4 regions of the Desulfitobacterium dichloroeliminans LMG P-21439 genome follow, and region 4 is predicted to be linked to each of the others. Evidence: riboswitches for the same ligand, from Rfam matches in the RefSeq annotation. Region 4 holds a riboswitch; each other region holds the start of a gene.
What was found. Region 4 has a riboswitch for cyclic di-GMP ahead of DESDI_RS06740 (hypothetical protein). Riboswitches for the same ligand answer to the same signal wherever they lie in the genome.

Region 1 (4,312 bases), 370 kb from region 4:
TTCTAAGCTCATAACAAGCTCATGGTACAGTTCATCAAATTGGGCAAATCTGATTTCGCCTTCCATCGGGGAGTAAAGCCGGATACCCAGTTGGTCGAGTCCCCGGAGAAACTCCAGTATTCTCACCATGTCCCGTCCCAGGCGGTCAAGCCTTTTTACCAGCAGTACATCCATTTTTCCGTCCCCGGCGGCTTTCATTACCTCCAGAAGGCCGGTGCGGTTAAAATCCAATCCGCTGCCGAGATCCTCGGAGCTTCCGGTTACCGCAAAGCCCATCTGCTCCGCATAATCAAAAAGCTCTTTTTTCTGGCTTTTTAAGCTGCCGTGTGCATCTTCGGGCGCATCAATCCGGCTGTAAGTCCATGCGCGTTTCTGTTCTTTCATGTATAACCCTCCGTTTCTGTTTTCCTGAGATAAGCAGGCGGCAGGAATTACTCTCCTGCCGCCTGCTAAAAACTAACTTTCTAGCTTTAGAGAATAACCCATGCTATAGCATCCGGAATTCGGTTTTAATCACGTTCTGTTCTTCTTCGTCCCAAAAGGTCTGAACTTCTTCTTCACCGGCAACCGGGATACTCACCGGATCTTTATCGCCCATCTGCATGGGTACAAGATCTTTTAAGATTTTCTGCAGAAGTTCCTGATTCGGGCAGCGGTTAATAAATTCGCCAAAGGTATTCAGTACAAGCCTATCAAGCCTATCCGTCAAAATCATTTTGTTTGCATGCTCTTTATGCAGCATTATAAAATTAGCAATGTTGGATGGAGAATTTTCGAAATAGTAAACCTGCTCGTTTCCGTCATATCTATACACATGTCCGACGATTAGATCCTTGCTTAACAGTTCTGCTAATACTTCTTTTTCCAATCTGCTTTCCCCCTTGCTTATTTTGAATTTAATCTCACAAGGACGCTGCAGGACAAAATTGTCCTGCAGCGTAGTTTCTGAGATCAAAAGATCTGCTTATTCTTCATTCGCACGCTTTTACTCGACACTACTTCCCAAAGCGTAAAGAGTCATAAAACTCTTATAGGGCAACAGCTTAAACGGTTTGTGGTCGGCAAACCTCATAGGAATTTCACCTCTCCCAGGATCTCTGCGAGCCGCCCCCATTGCTTGAGTCTGTGGCTGGACGGAAGTAGCATTGTCACTGTCCATTTCATTGCGAAACAGTCCACCATAGACTGTTTTATGACCGGGCTTTGCCGCTCGTCACCTTCGATGCCATCGGTTCGACAGATGTCTGTCACCCATCTGCAGGCAGTCTTGGCGCGCCCGTCAATGTCGCTGCCGCTCATCACGGCTGGACAGCTCATGTATTTAAGCTGCCGGATATGATATTTTCAAGGAGCAAAAGGGAGAATAGAAAAACCCCCTCACTTACTTCCACGTTGAGCAAGGGGGTTGAACGGAAAAATTTTTAAATTTTCATAAGTTTTTTTAGCTTGCCGAGAATTTTAACTTTTCTGTCATGAATCGTCATCTGTGGGACTCCGGTTTGCCTTGCCAGTTGATGCTCGCTCTTGCTCCTGAAAAACAGCTCGGTGATCAGCTCCTGTTCTTCCGTTGAGAGCAACTTAAGACAGTCCAGCATTTTCTCAATCAGCACAGCCTTCACAGCGGCATCATCCACGCCTTCAGCATCGGCGGCAAACTGCCTGTTTTCCTCCATGAGTCGTTCATAGGAGTCCTCCCGGCTGGGCAGGTATGTAACGGTTCCTTTGACGTAGTCAATCTTATGCCGTTCGATTTTCAGATCGAGCTGCTGGTATTCCATCTTGCGGTCGCTTTTTTCCAGTACCTCAATAATTTCGTCGCTCAAATCGGGATATTTCTCCCGATAATTTGTCTTTCTATTATATTTAGCCATAGGGCTTGTCCTCCATTTCTTGATGTTTGAAATCCTGAAATGAAGAACAAGCGGAGGAGAGCGGCAGCCTATTGAGTTCGATTTTTTATTTAGAGAACAGAAAAAGCCCGCAATTTGCCAATAGCAAATTACGGACTCTTTAATGTCGTCCGAATTACTTGTTAATTGATTTATGTATTGAGTCTTACGAAAGACAGGAATGTCTTTATTTCAAGCCCTTTATAGCTGCCTTTATCCTCATTTTGCCCTCCTTTTTATCCGGGCAAAATGTTTAAAAGACGGGATGACAAATAAAGCCACATTCACGGCATTTGAATTTATAAGTTGTGCCAAAAATAAAACCCTGCCTAAAAAAGGGCAGAGTTACGTTAAGAACACAATCAGTTCGGTAGCCAGGCTGTCATAGTACTACTGCAAGTAGCCCCTTAGACCCTGTGGCTTTGCGTCACTGCTTTTAAACAGTTTTGCCCTTGTCGCATGATTAACTTTTTCTTTGAAAAGTAATAAGACTGGCATCACTTCCTTAAAAGTTACGACCATAAAATTTATATTATTCCAATTAATTCCATTATACAATGATTAATTTCAAATATTTGTCATTTCATGTCGTTTAAATTGTTAAAAAATATTTATTAACTATTTTTTAATAAATTGACTCCATTATTAAAAACAATCCCAAAAAAACCGAGTGCGTTTTTGCACCCGGTTAAGTAGAGTTCTAAATTTTAATATCGTTAAGCTTTGTTTATGATCTCCTTGCATGATGTACAAACATGTTTATCCATCACATGGATAAGATTATCTTTACCCTTACAAAAAACACATCGTTCTGTTGCTTTATGTAAAACGATAGTTCCTTTTTCATTAGTACAAATATCAATTTCATCACCAGATTGAATGTCGAGGCTTGTCCTTAATTCAATCGGCAAGACAACCCTACCAAGCTCGTCTATTTTTCTTGTAGTAATCACTTTCATAATCGTTTCTCCTTATATCTATTTAAGCCGTTCTGATGCCTTATGACGGGTATGGTTATACCCGCTGAATTTTATGCTATATTTGTTTGCATAAAGTTTTTTCTTTGTATTCATCATTACAAACCGGATTGATCTTTGCCAGACTCGTATATATAGATTCTAGCTGCCAGATGCTGTTGCATTGACGATCCAGGCGTTTGCTTAGTCTCAATATCTCGTCAGAAGTATATGGCGGCCCTTTCTCAAAAAGAATTTTACCTTTTTTTCTACATCGCATAATAAGGTACCAATGCCACTCGATTCTGATTGCTAACATCTTCATACAGAGTTTTTTGTACATGAATATCACTCCCGTTACTAATACTAATAGAGGTAATGTAACTCTACTAGTATTAGTATATCATGGTTAATATGTCAATATCTGTCGAAAGAAAAATATATAGATAAAAATAATTCTTTTTATTTTTTATGTATTCTATGCTCTAAAATAACCAATCCAGCAAGCACTATAACCAGTATTCCGATCAGAGTGAAAATATAAATAGGGTCAGGCATTTTCCCATATTTACTGTAGTAATCAAGTACAAAATTCACATTTATCACTTCCTGCCGTTTTTATTTAAATGAATGATGTTCTCATCAAGGATGTTTACGCTCTGCCTAGACTGTTTCTGTTTGGATTCCTCATGCTGCTTTTCTCTATGCTTTTTTATTAAATTCACTATACCTGTTACAGCAAGAATGCCGGTTAAGACAGCCAAAGCTATCAGGTTGTCTCTTGGATTATCCGAATACCACATCATCGAATCTCGCCTCCTTTGGAAAAAAATGCATATATTCCAAGTATAGACAAAATTCATACCTCAGTCAAGGCTTATTAGTCATAATCTTAATAAATCTGACTAATATAACCTTGTCATTATCACCGCCACCATATAACTTCTATATGATGGGTGGTGATTTAATGAGTGATATTTCAAAAATTGTAGGTGACAGGATAAGGATTTTAAGATCTGAAAAAGGGTTGAGTCAAGAGGACCTGGCAGGAAAAGCAGGCATAGATTCCTCTCATTTAGGCAGATTGGAAAGAGGAGAAAGGAACCCTTCTTTAATTAGCTTAGATAAAATCCTTAAGGCCTTGGGAGTAACTTTCGAGGATCTGTTTAAATACATACAGCCGACTAACACGGAAACGGACAGTACCACAATGTCCCTGATAATAAACAAGCTTAATACCTTAAGTCTTGAAGACCAAAAACTGATTTTAAATCTTATCGACACGACGTTTCAGCTAATGAAGCATAAAGCCTAGCAGTTAAAAAAACTGTTAGGCTTGTTTTTTATGCGGCTCTATAAAGTTCTGTGTATCATCTGAACATAGTTATTTAGACTTTGCCTCTTTTATCAGTGTTTCCACAACTGAAAAAATTCTTCTCTGTTCATCCTGCGGCAAATTGCCGATTG
Region 2 (4,312 bases), 550 kb from region 4:
TAGTAAAGGTGATACCCTTTATTTTAATGGCCTGATTCCCCATTGGATTAGCGAAAAATCTGAAGGGACTCTTAAATTCTTTGTGGCAACGACCCCACCTGAAGTTTTTTAAGCCCTACACCCTACATATCTAAACTAGGGAGGCGATTATTCTTGATTGAAGTCGGTGAATCCATTCGTGCCATTCGCAAAAGGCTCAATCTCACAACTACTCAATTAGCACAGCAATTGGAGTTAAGCAATGGCTATATCAGCCTCATTGAGAGGGATATCGTTAGCCCTTCCTTGACTACTCTTAAAAAAATCGCTCTAATCTTGAATGTTCCTGTCGAGTCCTTCTTTCTCGATCCAAACTCCGAAGTGGTCTATAGTCATCTGAAAATGCATGAGCAAGAATATCTGCATTCTGAAAATAAAAATTGGCGCCTACTCATCAATCCATCGCCTACGGACCAGATAGGAGCCTATTGTGTGGATATGTCCGATCTGGATAAAAAAATTTACTCACATGAGGGAGTCGAATTGCTCTATGTTTTAGAAGGAGAAAGTCCCATCAATGTGGGAAAAGAGGACTACACCCTTAAAGCAGGGGACGCTTTATATTTCGATGCCTCGATTCTCCATTGGGATGCCAAAGACGTTAAGCTCCCGCGTAAACTCATTGTCGTGACGACTCCACCAGAAAAATTCCATTTTTAACTCTACCTACACCTCAAACGTGGTCTCTGCTTCGGCAACGAGAACCCGCTCCCGGTGGGTATAGACATTCATACAGTTTTTGCGGGCAAAGCCGATGACTGTAATGCCCAACTCTTCAGCCAATCGCAGAGCGAGGTCCGTAGGTGCGGATACCCCGACCAGAATAGGGCAGCCCATCTTCGCTGTCTTAATCACAATTTCTGAGGAGATGCGACCACTAAAAACAATGATTTTTTGAGAAAGATTAACCTTCTCCAAAAAAGCTTGGCCATATAGTTTATCAAGCACATTATGCCGTCCAATATCGACAGCCTGATAATCTAACTTCCCTTCGGATGCTAAGGCCCCGCCGTGGACTCCTCCGGTAAGATGAAAAAGCTCTGAGCCCTCTTCCAACAGATTAATATACTCGCTCACTTTTTGAACAGGGATCTTTAATTGACTCTCAACCTTCTGGGCAAGTCGGGCATCGTTGGCAAAGTAAAAGGTGCTTTTGCCCTTGCCACAGCAGGAAGTGATATAGCGTTTCAGAAAGAGATCCTCACTTAAAGTACGTTCTGAACTAGTCTCCACCCAAACTAAACCCTGCCGCTGATCAAAGGTGATCTTCTTAATCTCATCGAGATGATTAATAATACCTTCCGAACAAAGAAAGCCCACGGCCAATTCCTTTCCTTGGCTGGGGGTGCAGACCATGGTCGCGAACTCTTTTCCATTGATATAGATGGTGAGGGCCTTTTCCACTGCAATATGCACATGCGCTTCACACTGATCTGTTCCCACTATCTTGACAACCTGAGTTTTGTTTGAATTCCCCTGATCCATAAAAAGCCCCCTCCCGATCCCAAAGATAGATAACGTTCTGATAATTCTAACATAAATAAATACAGATTCAAAGATGGCCCAAACTATCGCCAAGCACCATTAAATTCGAGTAAATTCATGATAGCTCCTTGTCCAGAGGAAATTTAGCAATTATAATGGATATACATATGCGCAAGCAGGAAATTGAAAACATAAAGATCGACAATAGCAAACTTGGTGAAAGCCAAGGACGCAAAGCTATGGGTCTTCCAGGAAACACCTGATGATTGCCAAGCTACCGAACACTTAAACTTTGAAATTGTCGCCAAATTATGGCGATTTTTCATTTTGCACACGGGTTAATCCGGGTTTAGAATTGCTTCGAAAAGGATTTTGAAAGGAAGATAAAATTGCGCCAGGTAAGTACTCATCGACTTCAAGAAGGAGATATTCTGGGTCGTACCATATATACCAATGATGGACGAGTTTTGTTAGGAAAAGGAATGGCACTTTCTGCCTCATATATTAATCGTTTAAATAAACTTGGCATCAGCATTGTCTACATTGACGATGAAGTAAGTAAAGATATCGTGATCGAAGATGTCATTTCCGAAGAGCATCGTCGCGAAGCCATGTCCTCCCTAGACAACGCGGTACAAGCGGTTAAAGTCGGCAAGGACTTTGATGGCTTTACGGCCAAAAAATCGATTGATAATATTATTCAGGATATCCTTTTCCAGAAAGATATCTTTATCGGTTTAACCGATATGCGAACCTATGATAATCATGTCTTTGCTCATTCTGTCAATGTCTGCGTTCTCTCAACTGTGCTCGGAAAAGCCCTCAAGCTAGACCACGAAAGCCTGCAAGGACTAGCGATTGGCGCCTTATTCCATGATATTGGCACGGTAAAGCTACCCAAGGAGCTCCTCAAGAAGCGGACGCCCTTTACCCCAGCAGAAGCAGAGCTCTACAAAACTCACGCCAACCATGGCTTTGATATCCTGCGCACCAAGCGCGAGTTGAATTTGCTCAGTGCCCATATCGCCTTTCAACATCATGAGTATTTTAATGGCAGCGGCTATCCCCGAAAATTAGAGGGCGATTCCGTCCATCACTGGGCCCAGATTGTTGGCATCGCAAACTTTTATGATAACCTGGTCAATGACGGCCCCGGCCATACCCATATCGCACCGTATGAAGCTTGCGAGATTTTGATGGGTAGCTCCGATAAATTCTTCCCTAGGGATTTAATCATTACCTTTCTTAAACATATTGCCGCTTACCCGACCGGTTGTACCGTTAAATTAAGCACCGGCGAAATCGGCATCGTTGTGGATCAGAATAAAAGCCTCCCCATGCGCCCCATCGTTAGGGTTGTGCTGGCTGATGAAGACTTCTCTAGTGCTCAGGCCAAGGAATACAATCTGGTGGAAGAACGCACCCTATTTATTGATTCCATTCTGGAGTAAGTATAAAGGCGACCTTATCCTACTTTTGCAGTAAGATAAGGTCGTCTTCTTGTCGTTAATCCCCTACTTCTCAGATAGCTTCCAGACACGCAGTACATAGCCACCGCAGCCGCATTGATCGATGAATTGGTACTTGATACGCTCCCCAAACCGTTGGTCCAGTAGTTCGGTCAAGTAATCGGCCGGATTGCCAAAGGTGGCCGGTGTCACAACGTTGACATAATAGCCCACTCCTGTATCAGCTACTGCCTCTAGAGCATCCTTAATGACAAGGTCACGATCATTTGCATAATCATCATGTTCCAGTCCTACCGAATAGTTCATGTTCTTCATCATTATCCCATCCTTACCTTGAGTCCCGCTTTACTGCCAAACTCTATACTTCATATTAAGAAGGATACCATGAACTGATTGGGAGAAATGTGTTTCAAATCATAGTTTGATATTTAATCTCATGGTCCGAAGTTAAATCGCCTTTTTCATGGTATTGATGGCACTAAATAAGGCTTTCACTGAGGAAGTGAAAATATCCATGTGGATTCCGCAGCCCCAGTGCATCGCACCATCGGGACCGGTAATGCCGACATAGGAAACCGCTTGGGATTTGGAGCCTACCTCCAGTGCATGCTCTTTATAGTTAAGGTTGGAGTAGGATAACCCCAGTTGGCTCTGGAGGGCATTGCTGATTGCGTCGAGACGTCCCTCTCCTTTTCCCGATAACTCCAGTGTTTCATTATTGTAACGTATGGTGACGGTAGTGTGGAAATCTTCCTGGCCGTTGAACCGGAAATTGACCAGTTCAACTGGATTGTCAATATTGACATATTCCTTGACGAAAATATCTTTAATTTCTACGGGCATCAGCTCTTTGTGCAGCTGATCTGAGACATTCTTCACCTTATAACCGAAGTCCTCACGCATCTTAGCCGGCAAATCAAAAGCATAATGCTGTTCCAGCAGGAAGGCAATGCCCCCCTTACCGGATTGACTATTGATACGGATGACATCTCCCTCATACTCCCGGCCAATGTCCTGAGGGTCGATGAGCAGATAAGGCACAGTCCAGTTGTTGCAGTCGCGTTCTTCCCGATATTTCATTCCTTTGGTAATGGCATCTTGATGGGAGCCGGAGAACGCTGCAAAAACCAGCTTGCCTCCATAGGGTTGACGTTCGTGGACTTTCATTCCGGTTAGCTTTTCATAGCCAGCAGTAATATCCAGCATATTTTCAAAGTTCAAGCCGGGGTCCACTCCATGGGAAAACATATTGAGGGCTAAGGTAACGATATCCACATTACCCGTACGCTCCCCATTCCCGAACAGGGTCCCTTCGATGC
Region 3 (4,312 bases), 990 kb from region 4:
GGTTCGTTTAAGCAATGGAAAGATTATTGAAGGAAAGTCCGTAATCATCTGCACTGGGGGAGGATCCTATCCGGCGACTGGCTCCAATGGAGACGGGTATCGAATGGCTCGAAAACTAGGACACAAGGTTATCACACCAAGACCATCGCTTGTTCCGATGAGGACTTATGAAGACTGGGTGACGCAAGTTCAAGGACTTGCCCTAAGGAATGTGGAAGCATCCTTATGGTATGGAGAGAAAAAGCAAAAGACAGAATTTGGCGAAATGCTCTTTACTCATTTTGGGGTGTCCGGTCCTATCATTCTTACTCTAAGCCGTTGGGCGGGGGAGGCCTTAGCCAAAGGAAATAAAGTTCAATTAACAATTAACCTCAAACCGGCACTGACTTCGGAGCAGCTGGATCAGAGGGTCCAACGAGATTTCAAAAAGTTTTTAAATAAGCAGTTCAAGAATTCCTTAGATGAAATGCTCCCCAAGAGTTTGATTCCTGTGATCATTCAGTTGTCTGAAATTCCTCCCGAACGAGCGGTTAATAGTATTAGTCGTGAGGAAAGAAAGCGCCTGGTGCAGTTATTGCAAGTACTCCCTTTAACTATTACGGAAACTTTGCCCTTAGCCGCAGCAATCGTAACAGCTGGGGGAGTGGATGTTAAGGAGATCGACCCAAAAACAATGGCTTCAAAGAAAGTTCAGGGAATTTTTTGGGCTGGAGAAGTGGTGGATGTGGATGGAGTGACTGGAGGATACAACCTGCAAGCTGCTTTTGCCATGGGCTATCGAGCCGGGCGAGCAGCGGGTGAATATGTTTTGACCTATCAGAATGCATAACATTCACAGTGCGCAACATTCACGGTGAATAACGGCGAACAGCGAATTCGTATTCAGGGATGAGTGAAATCTAAAGGAAACAGTGTCTCCACGCTATTTTTATAGAATAAACGAGTTGTTATATCATGTCTTAGTTCAATGTTCGACGCATACACTAGTGAAGAGGTGAAGTTATGCGTCGTTTGAGTTTTTTTAGCAGGAATAAGAAACGTGGAAGAATCAATACCCGCTCTTGGGGGAGAGTGTCGAGTAACATAGGCTCTAGAAAAAGTTCTTCCTTTGGTTTTCAGAAGTTAGAACAGGTTATTGTTCGTGCAGTGGTGCTCTTGACGGTGCTCTTGGTTGTGGTTCAGATGGGACTAGGGTTGGCAAAGGATCCCGTTGATTATTACATTTCAATAGCTCAAGATGTAGAGGCACCCTCCATAAGCAGTACCCCGGTATCAAGTACGATAACACCGGACTTGATACTGGAAACAGTTCCTCACACATCGCAAATAACTCTCAAAGCCGTTCCAGCGGCACCGGTTCGTGTGATTCAAAATGGAAAAGTACTAGGAACATTAGCACGGGGAGAATTGGCGATCTCTGCTCAAACAGGAACACTACAATTAGATGGAACCAATGTGTCAGCCATTGTTCGGGTGCAGGTCATACAGAAAGCTCCAGAGTTTGTTGATCCACGATTGAATCAGGTCGTTATCGTAGAAAGGAATATCCAAACTTTAAGAGTTGGGCGCTAAAGTATGAGTAGGTTAATGTGCATAGCTGTGGGTTGAAAATTTAATGATAAAATATGTTGAATTTTGTTGCCTACAGTAGTTTCTTTGTGCTATACTCGGGTAAATTACGATAATTAAACATCTTATAATGGTTGGGGCAAACTTTGCGAAAGCACAGGACGCTAAAGCTATGGATCTAAGGTCGACAGACTAGGATCGCCAGGCTACAAGTGTTTAAGAACTTCTTAGGGGAGAGTGGTTCCTTTTTGGACTACTCTTTTTTTGTGTCTTTTTTGAAGGGAGGCTGTAGAAAAACGACTGTATGAGTCCGTGGATTATTTTCCATACTATTAACATTTGAGGGGGAGATTTGATGAGTACGCAGAAAAAGACCATTAATTTCTTGCAAGAGTTTTCAATACCATTAATTCTAGGTGTTTTTATCGCACTTGTCTGGGCTAATTTGGCCCCGGAGAATTACCACCATTTTGTGCACAATGAAATTATCGGGAAAATATCCCTTCATTTCTTTGTTAATGATATCTTTATGGTGTTCTTTTTTGCTATGGCTGCGATTGAGATTACCCAGAGCCTGCTGCCTGGAGGTAGTCTAAATCCAATTAAAAGAGCTATTAACCCATTAATGGCTACTGTAGGTGGAGTATTAGGCCCGGCGCTGGTATTTATTGGCCTAAATGCACTTATAGGTAGCCCTGAATTTGCTAAAGGATGGGGTATACCTACAGCCACCGATATAGCCTTAGCATGGCTGGTGGCAAGGATTGTGTTTGGGTCTCATCACGCTGCAGTATCCTTCTTGCTACTCTTAGCTATTGTTGATGATGGAATCGGCCTTATGATTATTGCCTTCTTTTACCCCGATCCAGCCAATCCTGTAGCCCCAATTTGGTTATTGCTTACGTTAGCGGGAATGCTTGTCGCTTATGGACTTAAACGCAAAAACGTCCAGAGCTACTGGCCCTATATCATCTTTGGGGGAGCGTTGAGCTGGACCGGGCTTTATCTAGCTCATGTCCATCCAGCACTTGCGCTGGTATTCATCGTTCCCTTCTTGCCTCACGCTCCTAGAGAGGAGTTTGGCTTATTTGAGGATGACCCCAAGGATCATTCTACTCTGAAGACATTCGAGCATGAGTGGAAGATTTTCGTAGACTTCGGTCTTCTGCTATTCGGATTAACCAATGCAGGGGTAGAGTTCTCAGGAATCAGTACCCTCACATGGCTCGTTTTCATCGCTCTCATAGGAGGTAAAACTATCGGGATATTCCTAATGGGAGCTTTGGCTACAGCTATCGGCTTTCCATTTCCTAAAGGCATGGGGTATAAAGAGCTCTTTGTGGCAGGGGTAATAGCGGCTATGGGACTTACTGTTGCGTTATTTGTCTCAGGTGTGGCCTTTGTCGATCCGGGTCTGCAGGGTGCAGCGAAGATGGGAGCTCTTTTCAGTGCAATTGCGGCAGTTATTGCTATTATTGCAGGTAAGATGCTAAGAATTAAGAAAGTAAAAGACACTCAGAGTTAATGATGTCACCACCCAGTGGTTTGAAGCAGGTCGTCTGGAAAGATTGGACCTGCTTTTTCTTTTGCATCTTTAAGTAGCAGGTCCGGATTATTCGATTGAGTTAATGATTAGGGATTGAAAATTGATCTGATACATCATATAATATAATTTAATATCTTGATAGATATTCTATGTAGAGCATACATAGTGTAGGACGGTTGGGCACTTCGATGTTTTTGTCCCTTAATTTCATAGAGGAAGGATGGTAGGACGGTGAATTAGAGATTAGACACCGTAGGTGTCTTTTTTATTATCTTTTTTAGAGAATGTACTATGTCTGAAATCACTTAGTGTAGTACTATTAAGGTTGGGTTAAGATAATCAAGGGGACCCCTTTGTGAAAGGAATGAATAGAGTGGTAGCTGAGAGTAAGAAAATTGCTATGGCGGCTTTGCGCATGGCCATGACAGAAAGCCGGGAAGAAGAAGCTCACTTAAAGGAAGGATTCGGCCGGCATGGAATCCATACAGTAGCAGTGGATTATGGTGGCGAATATCTTACCGCTATTAAGAAAATCGTAGAAAGAGCCATTGTCTCTGCAAAAAGAGAAGGAGTCATTAAAGAAACTCATGGGGACGAAGGGGCTGTAGCCGGCGCAACTCGGGAAGCACTAAGTCAGATTATGCCGAAAGCCATGGGTCTCAATATCGGCGGAAAAATTGGAATTGCTCGAAGAGACGAACACCTATCGGTAGCAGTCTTCTTTGGAGTAGGACTATTGCATCTCGATGAGGTAGCAGTGGGACTTGGGCACAGAGCTGTCCCCGGAGAAACCAATGCTTAAAGGAGAATGATTAATATGGCCGGTATGCGTGGTATACGTGGCGCAATAACGATACAAGAAAATGATGCAGAACAAATACGTCAAGCAACTCATGAGCTCCTAGAGGAAATAGTAAGGCGGAATTCATTAGCCCCAGCGGATATTGTTAGTGCGATTTTCACATTAACAAAGGATTTAGATGCTGCATTTCCTGCAGCTTTCGCTCGTCAGCTGGGCTGGGATCGCGTCCCGATGCTTTGCCTCAATGAAATCCCTGTTCCAGGGTCTCTACCCCGATGTATCCGCGTTTTGCTTCATGTAGAAAGCCCTTTGTCACAGGAGGAAATCCAACCTGTTTATCTAAGGGATGCAGTAAATCTGCGTAGAGATCTGATGGAGAATGCAGATGTGGATTA
Region 4 (4,312 bases):
CGCGTGAAGGCATTTAGGTTTTTTATGCACCTAGACGAAAACGGCCATTTTCTGCTCTGATTTTTGAGCCAGATTGGAAATGCTTTAAACTTGGAGTATTAAATTTTGGAGTATAGCGTTTTTGCTCTTTAATTCAAGAATGGATCATCTGCTACTGTATCAGCTAGCAACAAGAAGCCTAGCTGCCAATGTAAGAGGGGCTTTATGTTAATTTATACGTAATCGCCGTTAAAAAACAGCGTCCTATATTATTGTCGAATTGAGGCATTTCTCTGGAAAAACAAATAACCCTGTTGTCCATTTACGCTGATCGTATACCGGTCGCCCTGCCCTCCGGCTTTCATTTCCGCCGCAGGTCGGATGTGAATAACCCGGTCAATGAGATATGTAGAGCCGCCCTCCCAAGTCAGTTCGAGCGGTAATAATATACCGTCCTTATCAAAAGCGGTCATTACAGGCACATAAACCTTAGTATCAGCCATGTATGCATTCCTCCTCGGAAAGACCAGTTATCTTCCCAAGAAATCTGAACGTGGGGTGTATGCTGTATTGAACGAGTAGCCTCTGGAGTTCATATCTCCCATCTTTATTAGCATGAGATTAATATCTGTGTTCATCATCGCTGCGATCTGGACAACATCATAGCCTTCACGGGCATACTCATGAACCTCATTATCAGGAAAAAGCAGTGAAGCCGCAAACAAATTGGCTTCATACTCAGGACGTGTATTCATGGAATAAAGAACATATTCACGGAACGGGCTGTCATCAGCGAGATTACGATGATGTGCGTCATGTCCAAGTTCATGGCCACATACCAGAGTCTGCACCTGTTCAGGTAGTTTATTATTTATGAAAATGAAGCGGTTCCGCTGAATTACGCGGTAAAGCCCCTTCAGCTTTGTAAAGTCATTGCGGAACAGAACCTCAATGCCCAGCCTGTCTGCTATAACAAAAGGGTTACGCGTTCCAAAACGCCGGACATATTTTTCAGCGGATTCATAAATATGTGTCTTGTTCAATGAAATCACCCCTATGCTAATTCTTCACAGCAGCAGTCCCAAAAAACGGACTACGCCTTGTCGGCTTTGCGGTACTTTTTAGGAGTATACTTTTTGTTTTTCTCCTTGGCTATCCAATAAGCATCGGTGATTGCTCTCATAACGGCGTCCAAGTCCTCGTCGTCCATATCGCCGCCGGCAAAAAGGCCGCTGACTTCAGTGACGAGCTGCTGAGCATATTTCTTTCCACGGTAGCCGTATTTTTCTCCGGCAGCGTTTATAAACTCCTCATTTTCGGTCAGCAGATAATTCACATCAACGCCTAAAGCTGAAGCCAGCTTCCCATATACCTCGCGCTTCTTAGGATAGCAATCTCCGTTTTCATAGCTGACCATCGTGCGGAGGGATACCCCAACCGCCTTCGCCAGTTCCGCCTGCGTCATGCCTTTTGCGACGCGGGCATTTTTTATTTTTTCTCCGAATTTCATGCTGACCGCCCTCCTATGTTTAAGCAGATAATATTCTTACCACCTATTGACAAGTGCAACTTAATTTCATATAATTCAAATATGAAGATAACCTGCATATTTATCATAATCTATGTTGCACATGGTGTCAAGAAGCATTTTTGCAGTGGTACCAACGAATTGAACCTTAAAGGATTACCTAAAAGCGACCGTCTGCAAAGAAGCAAGACGGCTTTAATTACTCTGACAGCAAAATATTTAGTAAAGGGCAAACCTGCCAAAAGGCAGGGACGCAAAGCCGAGGGTCTAAAGCGTTTGTTGCGCCATGACAGCCTAGCTGCCGATTTGTGCGAATGCCTGCCCTTTTTTAGAGCAGGCGTTTGTGTTGATAGAGAAAATAATGTAGGAGGGTACGAGATGGTCAAAAAGATTAAACTCAAATGTCCGAATTGCGGACGTCGAATTGCTGATTACAGCGGAAATGCTGAGGCGTTAGCCTTGGTGGCTGAAACGAGTGAGGCCGAAAGCGATGTTCTCAGCTTGAAATGCCACCTGTGCAAATCTCAGGTTTCAATCATGCTGGAAAATAGCGAGGTTTATAAGATAAACAAGTCTCGGACTCCTTAATATAGGGTAGACTCCAGCCAAATAAAATAAATATTATATATTCGATTCCAGCGCTTGACGCTATCCTCCCCTTATAAAAGCGGAGTGATTATAAAGATGCCGGCCGGGCCTGACGAGTAGCACTATTGCTATGCGTCAGGCTCGGCCGGTTTTTGCATTCAAAAGCTGCTCGTTTTGGCTCCCCAGAAAGGAGCTAAACAAGTGGCTTATATTTTTTGCAATTTCATAATGGCAGCTCGCTGCCGTTCTCCTCCGCTTGTTCTTCATTTCCAGATTTTCAAATTCACGAAATGGAGGACAAGCTCATGGATAACTATGATAAAAATTATTCCTTGCTCGTCAGGGGCAAGCGAATCTCTGTGACCAAAGAGGTCTATAAAGCCTATTACCAATGCCGTGACAGGGAAAAGTACCTGGACAAGCTGGCGGAGGTAAACAACATCTCGATTGAAGGTTGCAGAGAGAGAGGTATCTCCGTAGAATACATAATCTCTGCTGCAGAAGATTCCATGGAGGATAAGATCATAACCGAGATGTTGATCGTAAAGCTGCGCCAATGCGTCGAAATGTTAGATGAATCTGAAAGAATGCTCATCGCAGAGCTATATCTTCAGGGTAAAAGCGAGCGTCAGCTGTCAAAGGAAACCGGTATTCCAGCGATGACAATACATGACCGCAAGGGCAGGATTCTTAAGAAACTAAAAAAAATGATGGAAAAATAAAAAGTTTTTCCGTGCACCCCCTCACTTTTTTCCCTAAAGAAGTGAGGGGATTTTTTTATTCCCCTGTTGCTCTTTAAAAATTTTATATCCGACAGCATAAATACATGAGCTGTCCAGCTGTGTGAAAAGCGGCAGCGACGTTGATGGGCGCGCCAAGACTGCCTGCGGATAAATTTTATCCGTCGAACCGATGGCATCGAAGGTGACGAGCGGGAACGCCCGGTCATAAAACAGTCTATGGTGGACTGTTTCGCAATGAAATGGACAGTTATAATGCTACTTCCGCCTAGCCACAGACATCGCAATGGGGGCGGCTTCCAGAGATCCTGGGAGAGGTTAAATTCCTATGGAGTTTGCTTAACCGGCAAACCATCTATGCTGTCGCCCTATAAGCCGAAAGGCTTTTTCGCTTCGGGAAGTAGTGTCGAATAGAAGCGGCAAATTCGTAATGAAGAACAAGCAGATCATTTTTGATCTCAGAAACTATGCGGCAGGATGGGCTTTTTCGTCCTGCCGTATCCTTCTGAGATTAAATTCAACATATCAGGGAGGAAAACGAAATGGAAAGAGAAGCATTGTCACAATTACTGAAGAAGGATTTAATTATCGGATATGTATACGGTCTTGACGGAGAATGTCAGGAATTCTATTTTGAGAAATCCCCGTCCGGCATTGCAAGCTTTATCATCCTGAAAAAGGAACATGCGGACAAGATGATTCTGACGGATATGCTCGACAGACTGGTGCTGGATACCTTCGGAGAATTTATTAACCGCTGCCCGGATCAGAAGCTTCTGCAGGAGATCACGAAAGAGCTGGTACCGATGCAGCTGGGCGATAAGGAGCCTCTCAGTATTCCGATTGTGAGTATTGATGAAGCTCTTGAATTTCTAAGTCATGGAAGCCAGAAGCGAGCATGGATTTACTGCAGAATCGATGCACCGGAGGATACCCACGGTGTATTGAAAGGGCAGAAAAGGGAGCTCACGGATTACGCCGAGCAGATGGGATTTATAGTCGTTGGCGAATCTGAGGATATAGGAAGCGGTCTAGATTCTGACCGCCCCGGTCTTGCAGAGGTCATGAAGGCTGCCGGTGATGGCAGAATGGATGTATTGCTTGTAAAGAAGGTTGACCGCCTGGGGCGGGATACGGCAAAATTGCTGGAGTTCCTAAGAGGTCTGGATCAGCTGGGCGTGGAGCTTTATTCGCCGTTGGAGGGTCAAATCCAATTAGATTATCGAAGCCCTTCCCTTTCTTTGTGATGAAGGGAGGGCGAGCAATATGTCAAAAAATCAGGCAGCCAACGAAGTGAAGTATAAGGTAGCGGTAAAGCTGTTGGATATCATGCTCCGTAACGGTCTTATCTCCCCTGCCGAGTACAAAAAAATAGATGAATTGAACCGCCAAACCTTCACGCCGGAGCTTTCCAAGGTATATGCGTAAAAACACCTGGATATCTCAAAGCTTGTGTGGTATTGTGTGTTGCTAACAG

Region 1: another riboswitch for cyclic di-GMP. It lies ahead of DESDI_RS08495 (sigma factor-like helix-turn-helix DNA-binding protein); the one in region 4 lies ahead of DESDI_RS06740 (hypothetical protein).
Region 2: another riboswitch for cyclic di-GMP. It lies ahead of DESDI_RS03995 (HD-GYP domain-containing protein); the one in region 4 lies ahead of DESDI_RS06740 (hypothetical protein).
Region 3: another riboswitch for cyclic di-GMP. It lies ahead of DESDI_RS11335 (Na+/H+ antiporter NhaA); the one in region 4 lies ahead of DESDI_RS06740 (hypothetical protein).

What each region holds. Positions count from the first base shown of each region.
Region 1 is NC_019903.1:1,788,228-1,792,539, reverse strand. It holds gene DESDI_RS08510 (recombinase family protein) at 1-384, opposite strand, end outside; gene DESDI_RS08505 (hypothetical protein) at 488-868, opposite strand; gene DESDI_RS08495 (sigma factor-like helix-turn-helix DNA-binding protein) at 1,422-1,871, opposite strand; cyclic di-GMP riboswitch class I at 2,256-2,350, opposite strand; gene DESDI_RS08490 (AbrB/MazE/SpoVT family DNA-binding domain-containing protein) at 2,606-2,848, opposite strand; gene DESDI_RS08480 (hypothetical protein) at 3,448-3,651, opposite strand; gene DESDI_RS08475 (helix-turn-helix domain-containing protein) at 3,813-4,160, shown strand; gene DESDI_RS08470 (helix-turn-helix domain-containing protein) at 4,230-4,312, opposite strand, start outside.
Region 2 is NC_019903.1:861,295-865,606, reverse strand. It holds gene DESDI_RS04010 (helix-turn-helix domain-containing protein) at 1-112, shown strand, start outside; gene DESDI_RS04005 (helix-turn-helix domain-containing protein) at 154-699, shown strand; gene fdhD (formate dehydrogenase accessory sulfurtransferase FdhD) at 706-1,524, opposite strand; cyclic di-GMP riboswitch class I at 1,721-1,806, shown strand; gene DESDI_RS03995 (HD-GYP domain-containing protein) at 1,914-2,975, shown strand; gene DESDI_RS03990 (CGCGG family putative rSAM-modified RiPP protein) at 3,039-3,308, opposite strand; gene DESDI_RS03985 (2-isopropylmalate synthase) at 3,441-4,312, opposite strand, start outside.
Region 3 is NC_019903.1:2,403,192-2,407,503, reverse strand. It holds gene DESDI_RS11345 (BaiN/RdsA family NAD(P)/FAD-dependent oxidoreductase) at 1-829, shown strand, start outside; gene DESDI_RS11340 (hypothetical protein) at 1,003-1,572, shown strand; cyclic di-GMP riboswitch class I at 1,698-1,783, shown strand; gene DESDI_RS11335 (Na+/H+ antiporter NhaA) at 1,925-3,094, shown strand; gene DESDI_RS11330 (HutP family protein) at 3,480-3,917, shown strand; gene aroH (chorismate mutase) at 3,933-4,312, shown strand, end outside.
Region 4 is NC_019903.1:1,415,441-1,419,752, forward strand. It holds gene DESDI_RS06725 (hypothetical protein) at 249-482, opposite strand; gene DESDI_RS06730 (ImmA/IrrE family metallo-endopeptidase) at 510-1,022, opposite strand; gene DESDI_RS06735 (helix-turn-helix domain-containing protein) at 1,073-1,489, opposite strand; cyclic di-GMP riboswitch class I at 1,726-1,813, shown strand; gene DESDI_RS06740 (hypothetical protein) at 1,886-2,095, shown strand; gene DESDI_RS06745 (sigma factor-like helix-turn-helix DNA-binding protein) at 2,401-2,817, shown strand; gene DESDI_RS06750 (recombinase family protein) at 3,378-4,082, shown strand; gene DESDI_RS18045 (SHOCT domain-containing protein) at 4,102-4,263, shown strand.